2 regions of the Vibrio sp. BS-M-Sm-2 genome follow, and region 1 is predicted to be linked to the other one. Evidence: predicted binding sites of a transcription regulator. Region 1 holds the regulator's gene; the other holds the start of a gene.

Evidence for each region. The regulator CRP, encoded in region 1, controls carbon source genes, mostly activating them, when cyclic AMP is high. The targets are predictions, from matches to a motif close to TGTGANNNNNNTCACA.
Region 2: a site for CRP is predicted at 2,879-2,894, ahead of AB8613_RS11880 (NupC/NupG family nucleoside CNT transporter). Genes of this name have one in related genera too.

Annotation. Positions count from the first base shown of each region.
Region 1 is NZ_CP167894.1:2,235,510-2,242,725, reverse strand. It holds gene AB8613_RS10165 (hydrolase) at 1-801, shown strand, start outside; gene AB8613_RS10160 (YheU family protein) at 931-1,143, shown strand; gene AB8613_RS10155 (phosphoribulokinase) at 1,221-2,090, shown strand; gene crp (cAMP-activated global transcriptional regulator CRP) at 2,330-2,962, shown strand; gene AB8613_RS10145 (DUF1338 domain-containing protein) at 3,140-3,931, opposite strand; gene astD (succinylglutamate-semialdehyde dehydrogenase) at 4,196-5,653, opposite strand; gene astA (arginine N-succinyltransferase) at 5,693-6,712, opposite strand; gene AB8613_RS10130 (aspartate aminotransferase family protein) at 6,820-7,216, opposite strand, start outside.
Region 2 is NZ_CP167894.1:2,569,866-2,577,081, forward strand. It holds gene rimI (ribosomal protein S18-alanine N-acetyltransferase) at 1-8, shown strand, start outside; gene prfC (peptide chain release factor 3) at 182-1,762, shown strand; gene AB8613_RS11870 (DUF5363 family protein) at 1,868-2,023, shown strand; gene AB8613_RS11875 (TatD family hydrolase) at 2,004-2,834, shown strand; gene AB8613_RS11880 (NupC/NupG family nucleoside CNT transporter) at 3,039-4,301, shown strand; gene deoC (deoxyribose-phosphate aldolase) at 4,825-5,601, shown strand; gene deoA (thymidine phosphorylase) at 5,856-7,184, shown strand.

The DNA of each region.
Region 1 (7,216 bases):
AAGCCGATATTCGTTCTATTCCATGGCTTAGAGGGAAGCTTTGAGAGCCCATACGCCAATGGACTGATGAATGCATTTGCTAAAGATGGTTGGTTATCGGTAATGATGCACTTCAGAGGCTGCAGCGGAAAACCCAATCGCCTGGCTCGCGCTTACCATTCAGGTGAGGTCGAAGATGCGCGCTTTTTCCTAAGACACCTGCACGCTCAGTTTCCGAATAACCCAAAGGTGGCGGTTGGCATCTCCTTGGGCGGAAACATGTTGGCGAACTATTTGGCGGAATACGCAGATGACCCACTGTTGTCCGCAGCAACGATAGTCTCTGCACCTTTTGATTTGGCCTGTTGTTCAAGTCGCATAGAGCGCGGCTTCTCGAAGTTCTATAAGAAGTACCTGCTTAACTCACTCAAATCGAATGCCTTGAAAAAGGTGAAGCTGTTACAAGAGAAACTCGGCATCACGGCTGAATCCATCAAGAAGATCGACAAGCTGTATGAGTTTGATGAACGGGTTACTGCGCCCCTGCACGGATTCAAAAACGCGCAAGACTACTACGCACAGTGCTCAGCTCTTCCTAAGCTCAATAAGATAAAGCTACCGACTCAGATCATCCATGCTAAAGACGATCCTTTCATGACCGATGATGTGATTCCTAAGTTCGTTCTGCCGGATAACATCGATTATCGCTTGTTTCAGAAAGGCGGCCATGTTGGGTTCATCACAGGTAGCACACTCAAACCACGATTCTGGTTAGAAGAAGCCTTACCTGCGTATTATGAAAGTATCCAAGGTTCAGTATAACGACGAAGCCTTGCTAAATATAAACGCGAAACCTTGATAAGATAGCGCAGCCCCAAACTGGGGTTGTACTAAAAACACCACTAAACACACTCATCAACATATCAATGAACATAAAAGAGAGAAGTATTTATGATCATCCCATGGCAAGACATCGCGCCAGAGACACTAGAAAACCTCATTAGAGAATTCGTGCTGCGTGAAGGCACAGACTATGGCGACGTTGAGATCTCACTGCAAAACAAGATTGATCAGGTGAAACATCAATTAGCTTCTGGTGACGTGAGCATCGTGTTTTCCGAACTGCACGAGACCGTTGATATCCAGGTGACAAAACGCTTCTAGGCTGCGCTTAGAAAGGAGCCGTGTTATAGTGGAAAACGATTGCTAACAAGTAAGTTACTCAAACGACAAGGGTTGTCATGTCCGCTAAACATCCAATTATTGCGGTGACGGGTTCATCTGGAGCCGGCACCACCACTACCTCAGAAGCCTTCCGCAAAATGTTCAATATGATGGACGTGAAGGCTGCTTGGGTTGAAGGGGATAGTTTCCATCGCTTCACTCGACCAGAAATGGATGTCGAGATCCGAAAAGCGCGCGAACAAGGTAAGCACATCAGCTACTTTGGTCCACAAGCCAACGACTTTGGTGCGCTAGAAGAATTCTTCCGTAAATACGGTAACGAAGGTACAGGTAAGGTACGTAGCTACCTACACACCTTCGATGAAGCCGTGCCTTACAATCAAATGCCGGGCACCTTTACACCATGGCAAGAGATCCCTGAAAATTCCGACGTGATGTTTTACGAAGGCCTGCACGGCGGTGTGGTTGATGGTGACATTAACGTTTCTCAACACGTCGATTTGCTGATCGGCATGGTGCCAATTGTAAACCTAGAATGGATCCAAAAATTCGTTCGTGATACCCGCGATCGTGGCCACTCACGCGAAGCAGTAATGGACTCCATTGTTCGTTCAATGGATGATTACCTTAACTACATTACCCCGCAATTTTCGCGTACTCACATCAACTTTCAGCGTGTTCCAACCGTAGATACATCGAACCCACTTAACGCCAAAGGGATTCCAAGTTTAGACGAAAGCTTCGTTGTTATACGTTTGCGTGGCATCAAAAACGTCGATTTCCCCTACCTTCTGGCTATGATTGATGGTTCGTTTATGTCTCGTCATAACACGCTAGTGGTGCCAGGAGGCAAGATGAGTTTTGCTATGGAACTCATTGTGAGGCCAATCCTACAACAGCTCATCGAAACTGGAAAAATAGGTTAACAAAACGGCGTTCTGGTTGATTACTTTTCATACCGTGATCATGTGCACAATTTTGCGTAAAAAATCGTAGCTTGGTCACGATTAAAATCAAGAAATAGTACCTGAAAAAGGATACTATTCTTAAACGAAACACAAGATAGCTTGCAGCACTCAACGAGTGCTCTTATCCTACAAGTCAATCCAGGCTTAGCTAAAATACGGAAAGCAGCAAGCATACCCTGCAGAGGAAGTGAGATATTATGGTTCTAGGTAAACCTCAAACCGATCCAACATTAGAGTGGTTCCTTTCACACTGTCATATTCATAAGTACCCTTCAAAAAGTACTTTGATTCATGCTGGTGAAAAGGCAGAAACCTTGTACTACATCGTTAAAGGTTCTGTGGCAGTTCTTATCAAAGACGAAGAAGGTAAGGAAATGATTCTTTCTTACCTAAACCAAGGCGACTTCATCGGTGAGCTTGGCTTGTTCGAAGAAGACCAAGAGCGTACTGCTTGGGTTCGTGCTAAATCTCCTTGTGAAGTAGCTGAGATTTCTTTCAAGAAATTCCGTCAACTTATCCAAGTGAACCCAGATATCCTAATGCGCCTTTCAGCGCAAATGGCAAACCGTCTACAAGTAACTAGCCAAAAGGTTGGTGACTTAGCGTTCCTTGACGTAACAGGTCGTATCGCTCAAACGCTACTAAACCTAGCGAAACAGCCAGATGCAATGACTCACCCTGACGGCATGCAAATCAAGATCACTCGTCAAGAGATTGGCCAGATCGTTGGTTGTTCTCGTGAGACAGTTGGTCGTATCTTGAAGATGCTTGAAGAGCAGAACCTAATTTCTGCACACGGTAAAACTATCGTGGTATACGGTACTCGTTAATCTCGATTAACTGAGCCAAAAATTTGAAAGCCACCAAATGCGAATTTGGTGGCTTTTTTGTTTTCTAAAGATCTAGAGAGCAGATGCGAATGGGACACTTACAACTTCCAAACACAAACACTCTCGAAGCGAAGCGTACCCGCATCTCTAGGGCAAAGCCCGTGCTCGTATCTTTCTTTAACCGTTGGTGCTTTCGAAGATCTTATCCGCCGATGCAGCGACAAAACCGGTATAAAGCTCACCATTCGCCATTGCATAACGCTTAGCAAACTCATAGAAGCCACCAGGAATCATCTCATTGCCTTCAATAAATGCCACTGGGACTTTGTCTGCCATGGTGGATGATTGCTCTAATAATACCTCTGGAGAGCCTTTCACCTCACCGCCTGATGCGTTAATCGTAAAGCCAGCATCATTCAGGTAATCATTCACTGCTTGTACTTCATCGAACTTGTTCAGTTGATTGACACTTACCGTGAAGTGGTTAGCACCGTAACCGTGAGCCGCTAACCAAGAGGCGTATTCGCTCTCTTTTGCTAGTACTTGGAAATCAGCGAAGCTCAAATCCCATTGGCGACCGCCAAACAAGAATTCATGACCTTGCAGCTTGCTAGCATCGACTTGCTCAACTAACTTAGCAACGATCTGTTGTAGCTCACTTGAGCACTCTTCTACCTTCAACTCACTGATGAACACTTTTGGTTGTTTTGGGTCTGGGTGTTCGTAATGCTTCGCGACTAGCTTCTTGCTCTCAAACAGGTAGTCTCCACACGCCTTGTAACCCAGTTCAAGGAAAGGTTTAGCTAGTGTTTCAATACCGAGAGGGGCAACATTAAAAGTACGCAGTGCAATATGGTCGTTGATCAGCGCTTCATCTTCTTTCAGCAAGTGATGCACTTTCTCAGCCGATGGACACAGCCTGTGAATGTAATCGTCCCATAGTGATTTAAAGAGTAGATCGGGCGTCATGGTGACTCCTTGTCAGAGGTTCTAGCAAGCTAGTAATTTGGATTAGAAAGGGAGAGGCTGGACACAGAGTCAGCAGCCATCAGCCTGTGACATATTTGTTCTATTATTATCTACCGCCCAATCTAGGTGTCGGACGTGATGGAAAAGGAAGCGATAACACCACTTCCTTATTTCAAACTTAACGAATGAGCCTAGTACTCATAAGCCTAAGTCAAAAAGTCTTTAGCTTATAAACCTATGACTCATCAATCTATTGTTTAGAAACTAAAGCTCAATGCCCGGGCTAAACGTAGCTGGCAGTTGAGTTTCACCACCTTCCATTGAAGCCATTGGGTAAGCACAATAGTCCGCCGCATAGTAAGCACTTGGACGTAGGTTGCCAGAAGCACCCGGGCCACCAAATGGTGCATCACCACTTGCGCCTGTGAGTTGGCGATTACGGTTAACAATACCCGCGCGGATATGGTCTACGAAGTATTCCCATTCAGAATCGTCTGTAGATACTAAGCCAGCAGACAAACCAAAGCGTGTGTCGTTAGCTAACTCAACCGCTTGCTCTAGCGATTGGTAACGAACCACTTGTAGTAATGGGCCGAAGTACTCTTCATCAGGCAGTTCAGCAATGTTGGTTACATCGATAATACCCGGAGTAACAAATGCCGCTTCACCCGCTTTTGCTTCAACCAGACTCACACCGCCTAACGATTGCAGATTCGCTTGCGCGTCCAGAATGAACTTAGCGGCAGCTTCAGATATTTGTGGCCCCATGAAGGGTGCAGGCTCAGCGAATGGCTGATCAACACGAACCTTCAAGGTCGCAGCAACGAGCTTATCCAGCAGTTGATCGCCCTTCTCTCCAACAGGAACATACAAGCGACGTGCACATGTACAACGTTGACCCGCACTGATGAAAGCCGATTGAATAATGGTATAAACCGTCGCGTCAGCATCACCAAACTGGTCACTGATTACCATAGGGTTGTTACCGCCCATCTCTAGCGCCAGCATCTTGCCCGGTTGGCCCGCGAATTGACGATGTAGGATATGACCGGTATTTGCACTACCTGTGAACAGCACGCCATCAAGACCTTTAGCATCTGCTAGTGCGATACCTGTCTCTTTAGCGCCTTGTACTAGATTGATTACGCCAGCAGGAAGACCCGCTTCTTGCCATAGCTTCATTGCAAACTCACCCGTCCAAGGTGTCTGCTCTGAAGGCTTAAATACCACGGTATTACCCGATAGCAGAGCTGGAACAATATGACCGTTAGGTAGGTGACCTGGGAAGTTGTAAGGACCAAATACCGCCATCACGCCTAGTGGACGATGACGAAGTACAATCTGGTTGCCAGCTGCTTCACGTGAAGCTTCACCGGTACGCTCATGGTAAGCACGAATGGAAATAGCAATCTTACCCGCCATCGCTCCCGCTTCAGTACGAGTTTCCCAGATCGGTTTACCCGTCTCTTTTGCGATGATTTGCGCAATTTCTTCGCTGTTCTCTTTTACCTTCTCAGCAAAGTTCAACACGATCGCTTCACGCTCTGCAAAGCTCAGTTTTTTCCAAACCAAGAAGGCTTCACGAGCTGCTGCCACTGCAGATTCAACCTGTGCTGGCGTTGCGCTATCACCCTGCCACACTACTTCATTATTGTATGGGCTTACTGATGTCATGGCGTCACCTTGACCTGCCACCCACTGTCCTGCTATCCACTGAGTCATACTTCTATCCTTAAAATCTTCGACAGATAATCGCTGCTCTTACTGAGCCAACATGCGAACGAATTCGCCTTCTTTTACTTCAAGAGCGCTTGCTACTTCAGATGATAAAATCACTGTGTCGCTTGCTTGGTCATACGCGCCTTTCGCGGCTACTGCGCGGAAGTTCTCAAATGATGTATTCCCAATTAGGAAGTCTTTAGAGCTTGAGTGCTCTGCAATTTTCACCTGAGCTCTAATCGCATGACGCACAGATTCGATGTTTCTTAAATCACACTCAACCGTTGGGCCTGCATCAAAGATATCGACATAGCCACGGTTGGTGAAACCTTCACGTTCCAACAACTTAAGTGCAGGGCGCGTATTGTCATGAACCTCTCCGATCACCGCCTGAGCTTCTTTGCTCAGTAGGTTCACATAGATAGGTAGCTTCGGCATAAGATCAGCAATGAAGCCTTTCTTACCAATACCGGTTAGATAATCAGCAAGTGTGAAATCAATCGAGAAGAAGTGTTCTTGCAGCCATTGCCAGAAAGGAGAATTACCTTCGGCATCCGATACCCCCCGCATCTCAGCAAAAATTGTTTTCGAGAAACGCTCTGGGTGTTCAGCCATCAGTAGGAATCGGCACTTCGACATCAAACGACCGTTCAAACCACCACGGAAGTCAGGGCGCAAGAATAACGTGCAAATTTCACTGCATCCGGTGTAGTTATTACCAAAAGTCAGTAGCTTAACCACGTTATTAACGCCAAGCTTTTGCGATGAATGAACCACCTTGCTGATGTGATAAGAGTAAAACGGTACATCCCAGCCAATCGAGGCTTCGATACCCGTGGTACCTGCAACTTCACCCGTTTCGGTATCAAAGCCAACCATTAGGTAGCCTTCATCACCGGGTTCAGTCACGTCTGGTTTAGCAAAGCTGTATTCAGAGTGAGTAATACGGTTAGTTAACAGTTCTTCGTTAACAGGAAGAGATGTGAATCCGTGACCAGATTCAACCGCGCAAGTATGCAGCGCATCGTAATCAGATAATTTTATTGGGCGAACAACTAGCATCAATATTCCCTCCAGATGCAAAATAGGCCCAAAACCAGAAGCTTGGGCCTTTAGCAGAACGTCATGGGATCGCTCTATTGGCGATCATTCCTATGACGCCGCTCAGGCTAAACTAGCGTAGCGATTGCTTTGTCTAGTTTTGATAGGCCTTCTTCAATTTCTTGTGTAGTAATGACCAGTGATGGCGTGAAACGAACCACGTTTGCACCAGCAACCAGTACCATCAAGCCTTGTTCGCCTGCTGCTACTAATACGTCACGTGCACGGCCTTGCCACTCTTCGTTAAGCGCAGCACCTAGTAGTAGGCCTTTGCCACGAACTTCACTGAAGATTTGGTACTTGTCGTTAATCTTAGCAAGACCATCACGGAACAATGCTTCGCGCTCTTTCACGCCAGCTAATGTTTCAGGTTGGCTAACCACATCAACAACCGCTTCTGCAACAGCACACGCCAGTGGGTTACCACCGTAAGTAGAGCCATGCGTACCGACTTTTAGATGTGTC
Region 2 (7,216 bases), 330 kb from region 1:
TTAGCTAATCATATTATGTCTTTTAGCTAACCCTAAATAGCTAACCACAGAATCAGCGATAAATAGGGTGTAAACTGACCCTTTAGAAAGTGACACGCTTTCTGTATAATCCGCACACAGAATTCAAGGGCAAGTATTATCTACTTGCCCTTTTTACGCTTTAGATCAGCAAAGGGCGACTATGTCTTTCCAACAAGAAGTGAGCAAACGTAGAACGTTTGCAATTATCTCTCACCCGGATGCGGGTAAAACCACGATTACTGAAAAAGTTCTTTTATTCGGAAACGCGATTCAGAAAGCGGGTACCGTAAAAGGCCGTGGCTCTAACCAGCACGCTAAATCTGACTGGATGGAGATGGAAAAAGAACGTGGTATCTCGGTAACTACGTCGGTAATGCAATTCCCATACAATGATTGCCTAGTAAACCTACTAGATACTCCAGGACATGAAGATTTCTCGGAAGATACGTACCGTACACTAACTGCGGTTGACTCTTGTTTGATGGTTATCGATGCTGCGAAAGGTGTCGAGGATCGTACTCGTAAACTAATGGAAGTAACACGTCTACGTGATACGCCAATCGTAACGTTTATGAACAAACTTGACCGTGACGTCCGTGATCCAATGGAAGTGCTTGATGAAGTAGAGAGCGAGCTAGGTATGGCTTGTGCTCCTATCTCATGGCCTATTGGTTGTGGTAAAGAGTTTAAAGGTGTTTACCACATTCACCGTGATGAAACGATCTTGTATGAATCTGGCCACGGCCACGAGATCCAAGAAGTTCGTATCATCAAAGGTCTAGATAACCCAGAGCTAGATGAAGCGGTAGGTGCTGATCTAGCGGAAAGCGTACGTGAAGAGCTAGAGCTTGTTATTGGTGCTTGTCCTGAATTTGATCACGACTTGTTCCTAGCGGGTGAGCTAACGCCGGTGTACTTTGGTACTGCATTAGGTAACTTTGGTGTTGACCATATGCTTGATGGTCTAACTAAATGGGCTCCAGCTCCTCAAACACGCCAAGCGAATGAGCGTGATGTTGAAGCGACTGAAGAGAAGTTCTCGGGTTTCGTATTTAAGATCCAAGCAAATATGGACCCTAAACACCGTGACCGTATCGCATTCATGCGTATCGTTTCGGGTACTTACAACCAAGGTATGAAGATGAATCATGTTCGTACTGGTAAGAGCGTAAGTATCTCTGATGCGGTAACCTTCATGGCGGGTGACCGTGCACGAGCTGAGAAAGCATACGCGGGTGATATTATCGGCCTGCATAACCACGGTACTATTCAGATTGGTGATACCTTTACTCAAGGTGAGAGCCTAAAGTTCGCTGGTATTCCTAACTTCGCACCTGAACTATTCCGTCGTATTCGCCTACGAGATCCACTGAAGCAGAAGCAACTTCTTAAAGGCTTGGTTCAGCTTTCAGAAGAGGGCGCAGTACAAGTATTCCGTCCTATGCAGAATAACGACTTGATCGTTGGTGCGGTTGGTGTACTTCAGTTCGACGTGGTTGTAGCGCGCTTGAAAGCGGAATACAACGTGGAAGCTATCTACGAAGGTGTTAACGTTGCAACAGCTCGTTGGGTTGAGTGTGATGACGCTAAGAAACTGGAAGAGTTCAAACGTAAGAACCAATCTAACCTAGCGTTAGATGGCGGTGACAACCTGTCTTACATCGCACCAACTATGGTTAACTTGAACCTAGCTTCTGAGCGTTTCCCTGAAGTTCAATTCCGAGCGACGCGCGAGCACTAATTTCTCAGAGCTCTATTCGAGTTAAACAAAAACGTCTATTGTTCTGCAGTAGGCGTTTTTTAATACGTGTTATCTGAGGATGGAGACTGAGATTTGAGCATGAGTATGTTGGGTTGGATAAAAGCTTGGGTTAGGAAATACGATAAGTGGTGTGAAGAGCTTGGCTTAACGCCTGAAAATAAGCGTAGCTGTGTACCTTATCGTCGTGACCTGCAAGGCCAGAAAGCAGAGAATGGAAAAGATGACACAGCAAATAAGTGACTTTCCGCTGTTTGATACTCACTGCCATGCGGATTTTGAGGCGTTTAAGCAAAATATTGTAATTGATCAGGGAGCTACACTTGATCAAAGTATTGATCGCTACCTTAAAGAAGCGAAACAAGCGCAAGTTGAGAAGCTGCTCATCCCTTCTATAGGTCAAAATAACTGGCATAAGCTTGAGAAAATTGCGCAATCCTACCCCAACGTTTATTACGCGCTAGGCTTTCATCCTTACTTTTTAGAGCAAGCGGATGAGGTGCAATTTGAAGAGCTGCGCCAATTACTCTCTTCTAAAATACGTCAATGTGTCGCGATAGGTGAGTGCGGACTCGACTTTTTTATGGACGTTGAACGAGAGAAACAAGAGCGCTTTTTCATCCAACAAATGGAGTTAGCGAAGGCGTTTGAGCTGCCTTTGATTGTCCATGAAAGGAAGTCTTACAACCGACTTATCGAGCTAATAAAGCAGCACAAGTTCACCTTAGGAGGTGTGATTCACGGTTTTTCAGGGAGTGAACAGCAGGCTTTAGCGTGGATCAAGCTCGGTTTCTATATTGGTGTCGGTGGGACGATAACTTACCCAAGAGCACAAAAAACACGCACAACCATCGCGAAATTGCCGCTTGAATACTTGGTATTGGAAACGGATGCTCCTGACATGCCCATGTATGGAAACCAAGGAAATGTTAATCATTCCAAATATTTAGTTACGATCTTAAATGAACTTTTTTTGCTTAGAAAAGAGCCAAAGCAATCGATTGCAGCGCAAGTTTGGCAAAATAGCCATCGTGCATTCGGTATATGTGAATAAAATCGAAGGTTTTTGTTTATCGTTTGCGTAAATTGCATCGGGCTTGTGATTTGGCTCACATTTGCGTGTGAATGGTACATGAATCTTGTACGAAAGTGTGAGGACGGCATTACTTTATTAGTGGTCGCATGAGTATAATTGCCTCCGCTTTATAGCCCCATTTTGTAACACGCCAATAAATAACTAATAAGGAAGTCATAAACTATGAGCCTGTTTATGAGCCTAGTCGGAATGGTTGCACTGATCGCAATCGCAGTACTACTATCTGACAACCGCAAAGCTATTAATCTAAGAACAGTGGGTGGCGCTTTCGCTATCCAATTCGCACTTGGTGCATTCGTACTTTACATCCCTTGGGGTCGTGATCTACTTGCAGGTTTCTCTGCTGGTGTAGCAAACGTGATCGACTACGGTAAAGACGGTACTGGTTTCCTATTCGGCAGCCTAGTTAACTTCTCAGTTGACGGTATCGGTTTCATCTTTGCTTTCCAAGTACTACCAACTCTGATTTTCTTCTCTGCACTTATCTCTGTACTTTACTACATTGGTGTAATGCAAATTGTAATCAAAGTTCTTGGTGGTGGTCTTCAGAAAGCTCTAGGTACTTCTCGCGCCGAGTCTATGTCTGCAGCAGCAAACATTTTCGTTGGTCAAACAGAAGCGCCTCTAGTTGTTCGTCCTTTTGTTCCTAAAATGACTAACTCTGAACTATTCGCAGTAATGTGTGGTGGTTTGGCTTCTGTAGCTGGTGGTGTACTAGCAGGTTACGCATCTATGGGTGTACCTCTAGAGTACCTAGTTGCAGCGTCATTCATGGCAGCACCTGGTGGTCTACTATTCGCTAAAATCATCAAGCCTGAAACAGATACGCCAGACGACAACATCGCTGACGAAATGGACGGTGGCGATGACAAACCAGCTAACGTTATCGACGCAGCAGCAGGTGGCGCATCAGTTGGTCTACAACTAGCTCTTAACGTTGGTGCAATGCTACTAGCATTCATCGGTCTAATTGCTCTAATCAACGGTATCCTAGGTGGCATCGGTGGTTGGTTCGGTATGGAAAACCTAACTCTAGAACTTCTTCTAGGTTGGATCTTCGCACCGCTAGCATTCATCATTGGTGTTCCATGGGAAGAAGCAACTATCGCTGGTTCTTTCATTGGTCAGAAGACAGTTGTTAACGAATTCGTTGCATACCTAAACTTCGTACCTTACGTTGGTGAAAATGCTCAAGTTGTTGCAGCAACTGGTCAAGTGATGTCTGAGAAGACTCAAGCTATCATCGCATTCGCACTATGTGGTTTCGCAAACCTTTCTTCAATTGCGATTCTTCTAGGTGGTCTAGGTGGTATTGCACCAGCTCGTCGTCACGACATCGCTCGTATGGGTGTTAAAGCGGTTATTGCTGGTACTCTATCTAACTTGATGGCAGCAACAATTGCTGGCTTCTTCCTATCTTTCTAATCAAGTAGATTTAGATATATAGACGCCATAATAATATCGCCCCGTAGCAAGAAATTGCTGCGGGGCTTTTTTGTTTTTAGGCCTAGTGATTTTGAGTATGAGCATGAGCTGATGCTGGGATTCAATAATGGGTCTAGAATGTTTTTTTGAGATACAAACCGTTTGCGTTCTAAGGAGCACTACAATTTATTGATGGATACCTATAATGTATAAGCTTAAGGGATAGGATGTCTCTTGTTGGCAAGAAAGTGACCGCTTGGATTCGTTCAAAGGTTATTGTTCTGGGATTAAGCCAAACTTAGCGATACGCTATAGATGTTAGACACAACATGACTGATTTGTTGTGCCATAGACCAAACTGGTACTGTGCGGTGACAAGGATTGCAATTGGTAGCGAAAGTTATCAAGTCTTCAAGGAACCAAGTCCGTTCATTTGTGACTACTGAGCATTACTAAAATATCCATCTATACTGGATGGGTGGCGAAGTAGTTAACTATTTGAATATATTGATCGGAGATAGAAATGAGCGATTTAAAAGCAGCAGCTCTACGTGCACTTAAACTTATGGACCTAACTACGCTAAATGACGACGATACTACTGAAAAAGTAGTCGCGCTTTGTCATGATGCGAAGACTGCAGTTGGCAACACTGCTGCAATCTGTATTTACCCTCGCTTTATCCCAGCCGCTAAGAAAGCGTTGCGTGAGCAAGGTACTCCAGAAGTACGCATTGCGACTGTAACTAACTTCCCTCATGGTAATGACGACATCGAAATTGCTGTTGCTGAAACGAAAGCAGCGGTAGCGTACGGCGCAGACGAAGTCGACGTAGTATTCCCATACCGTGCTCTTATTGCTGGCAACGAAGAAGTTGGCTTTGAGCTAGTGAAACAGTGTAAAGCAGCTTGTGGTGACATCACACTTAAAGTGATCATCGAAACGGGTGAACTAAAAGAAGAAGCACTTATTAAGAAAGCTTCTCAAATCTGTATCGAAGCGGGCGCAGATTTCATCAAAACTTCAACAGGTAAAGTGCCAGTAAACGCGACTCCAGAGTACGCGCGCATGATGCTTGAAGTTATTCGTGACATGGGCGTTGCTAAAACAGTTGGTTTCAAACCAGCTGGTGGCGTACGTACTGCTGAAGATGCAGCACTATACCTAGCAATGGCTGATGAGCTACTAGGCGCTGAGTGGGCAGACAACATGCACTACCGTTTTGGTGCTTCAAGCCTACTAACGAACCTTCTTAATACATTAGAAGTAACAGACCAAACTGCTGATCCAGCAGCATACTAATTTACTCGTCATATTTGACGCCGCAGCGTTGTTGACTGCGTAAGTTCACCGGTTCGCCGGCCGTCCTAATCACATAGAGCTTCTATGTTCATAGGAATGAACTTCGATTTTCTTTCAAGAGAATAGTCGCCTAGCTGCAACGCCAAATATTTAGAGTATTGATAATAACAAGTCTGTTTGATGGAGTGGCGTCAAGCCACTCCACATTACCTCTTTCCCTACAAACCATACTCACTAGAGTTTGGGAGGCACTAATGTATCTACCTCAAGAAATTATTCGCAGAAAACGTGATAACGAAGTACTGACCACAGAAGAAATTAACTTTTTCATCCAAGGTGTCGCTAAAAACACGGTTTCTGAAGGCCAAATTGCAGCATTTGCAATGGCTATCTTTTTTAATGAAATGACGATGCCAGAACGTATCGCACTAACGTGTGCAATGCGTGACTCAGGCATGGTGATTGATTGGAGCCACATGAACTTTGATGGCCCAATCGTTGATAAACACTCAACTGGTGGCGTTGGTGACGTAACTTCTCTGATGCTTGGTCCTATGGTGGCAGCATGTGGCGGTTTCGTTCCAATGATCTCTGGTCGTGGTTTAGGCCATACTGGCGGTACGCTAGACAAGCTAGAATCTATCCCAGGTTACAACATTACACCAACTAACGAAGTGTTCGGTGAAGTAACTAAAGATGCTGGCGTAGCGATCATCGGTCAAACAGGCGATTTAGCCCCTGCTGACAAGCGTGTTTACGCGACTCGTGATATCACAGCAACAGTCGATAACATCTCGCTAATCACGGCTTCAATCCTATCTAAGAAACTGGCAGCTGGCCTTGATTCTCTAGTGATGGATGTAAAAGTAGGTTCAGGCGCATTCATGCCAACTTACGAAGCGTCAGAAGAGCTAGCGAAATCTATCGTTGCAGTAGCAAACGGTGCGGGTACTAAAACAACGGCAATCCTAACGGACATGAACCAAGTATTGGCTTCTTCAGCGGGTAACGCAGTTGAAGTTCGTGAAGCGGTTCAGTTCCTAACGGGTGAATATCGTAACCCACGCTTGTTAGAGATCACTCTAGCATCGTGTGCTGAAATGTTGGTGCTGGGTAACCTAGCTAAAGATTCAGATGAAGCGCGTGAAAAACTGATGGCAGTGCTGGATAACGGTAAAGCAGCAGAGTGTTTCGGTAAAATGGTAGCGGGCCTTGGTGGTCCAGCAGATTTCGTAACGAACTACGATAACTACCTAGAAAAAGCAGACATTATTAAACCAGTGTACGCGCTAGAAAGCGGTGTGGTATCAGCAATGGATACTCGTGCAATTGGTATGGCTGTGGTTGGTATGGGCGGCGGTCGTCGCGTAGCAACTGACAGCATTGATTACGCAGTCGGTTTTGATCACTTCATTCGCCTAGGTGAAGTAGCAAGTGAAGATAAGCCATTAGCAATGATTCATGCTCGCAACGAACAACAGTGGCAAGAAGCTGCAACAGCATTACAAAATGCAATCACTGTGGGCGGAGAATATACAGCAACGCCAGACGTTTACCGTCAGATTCGTTCTGAAGACGTGTAAATAACAGATATCGGTATGCCTAGCGTATACCG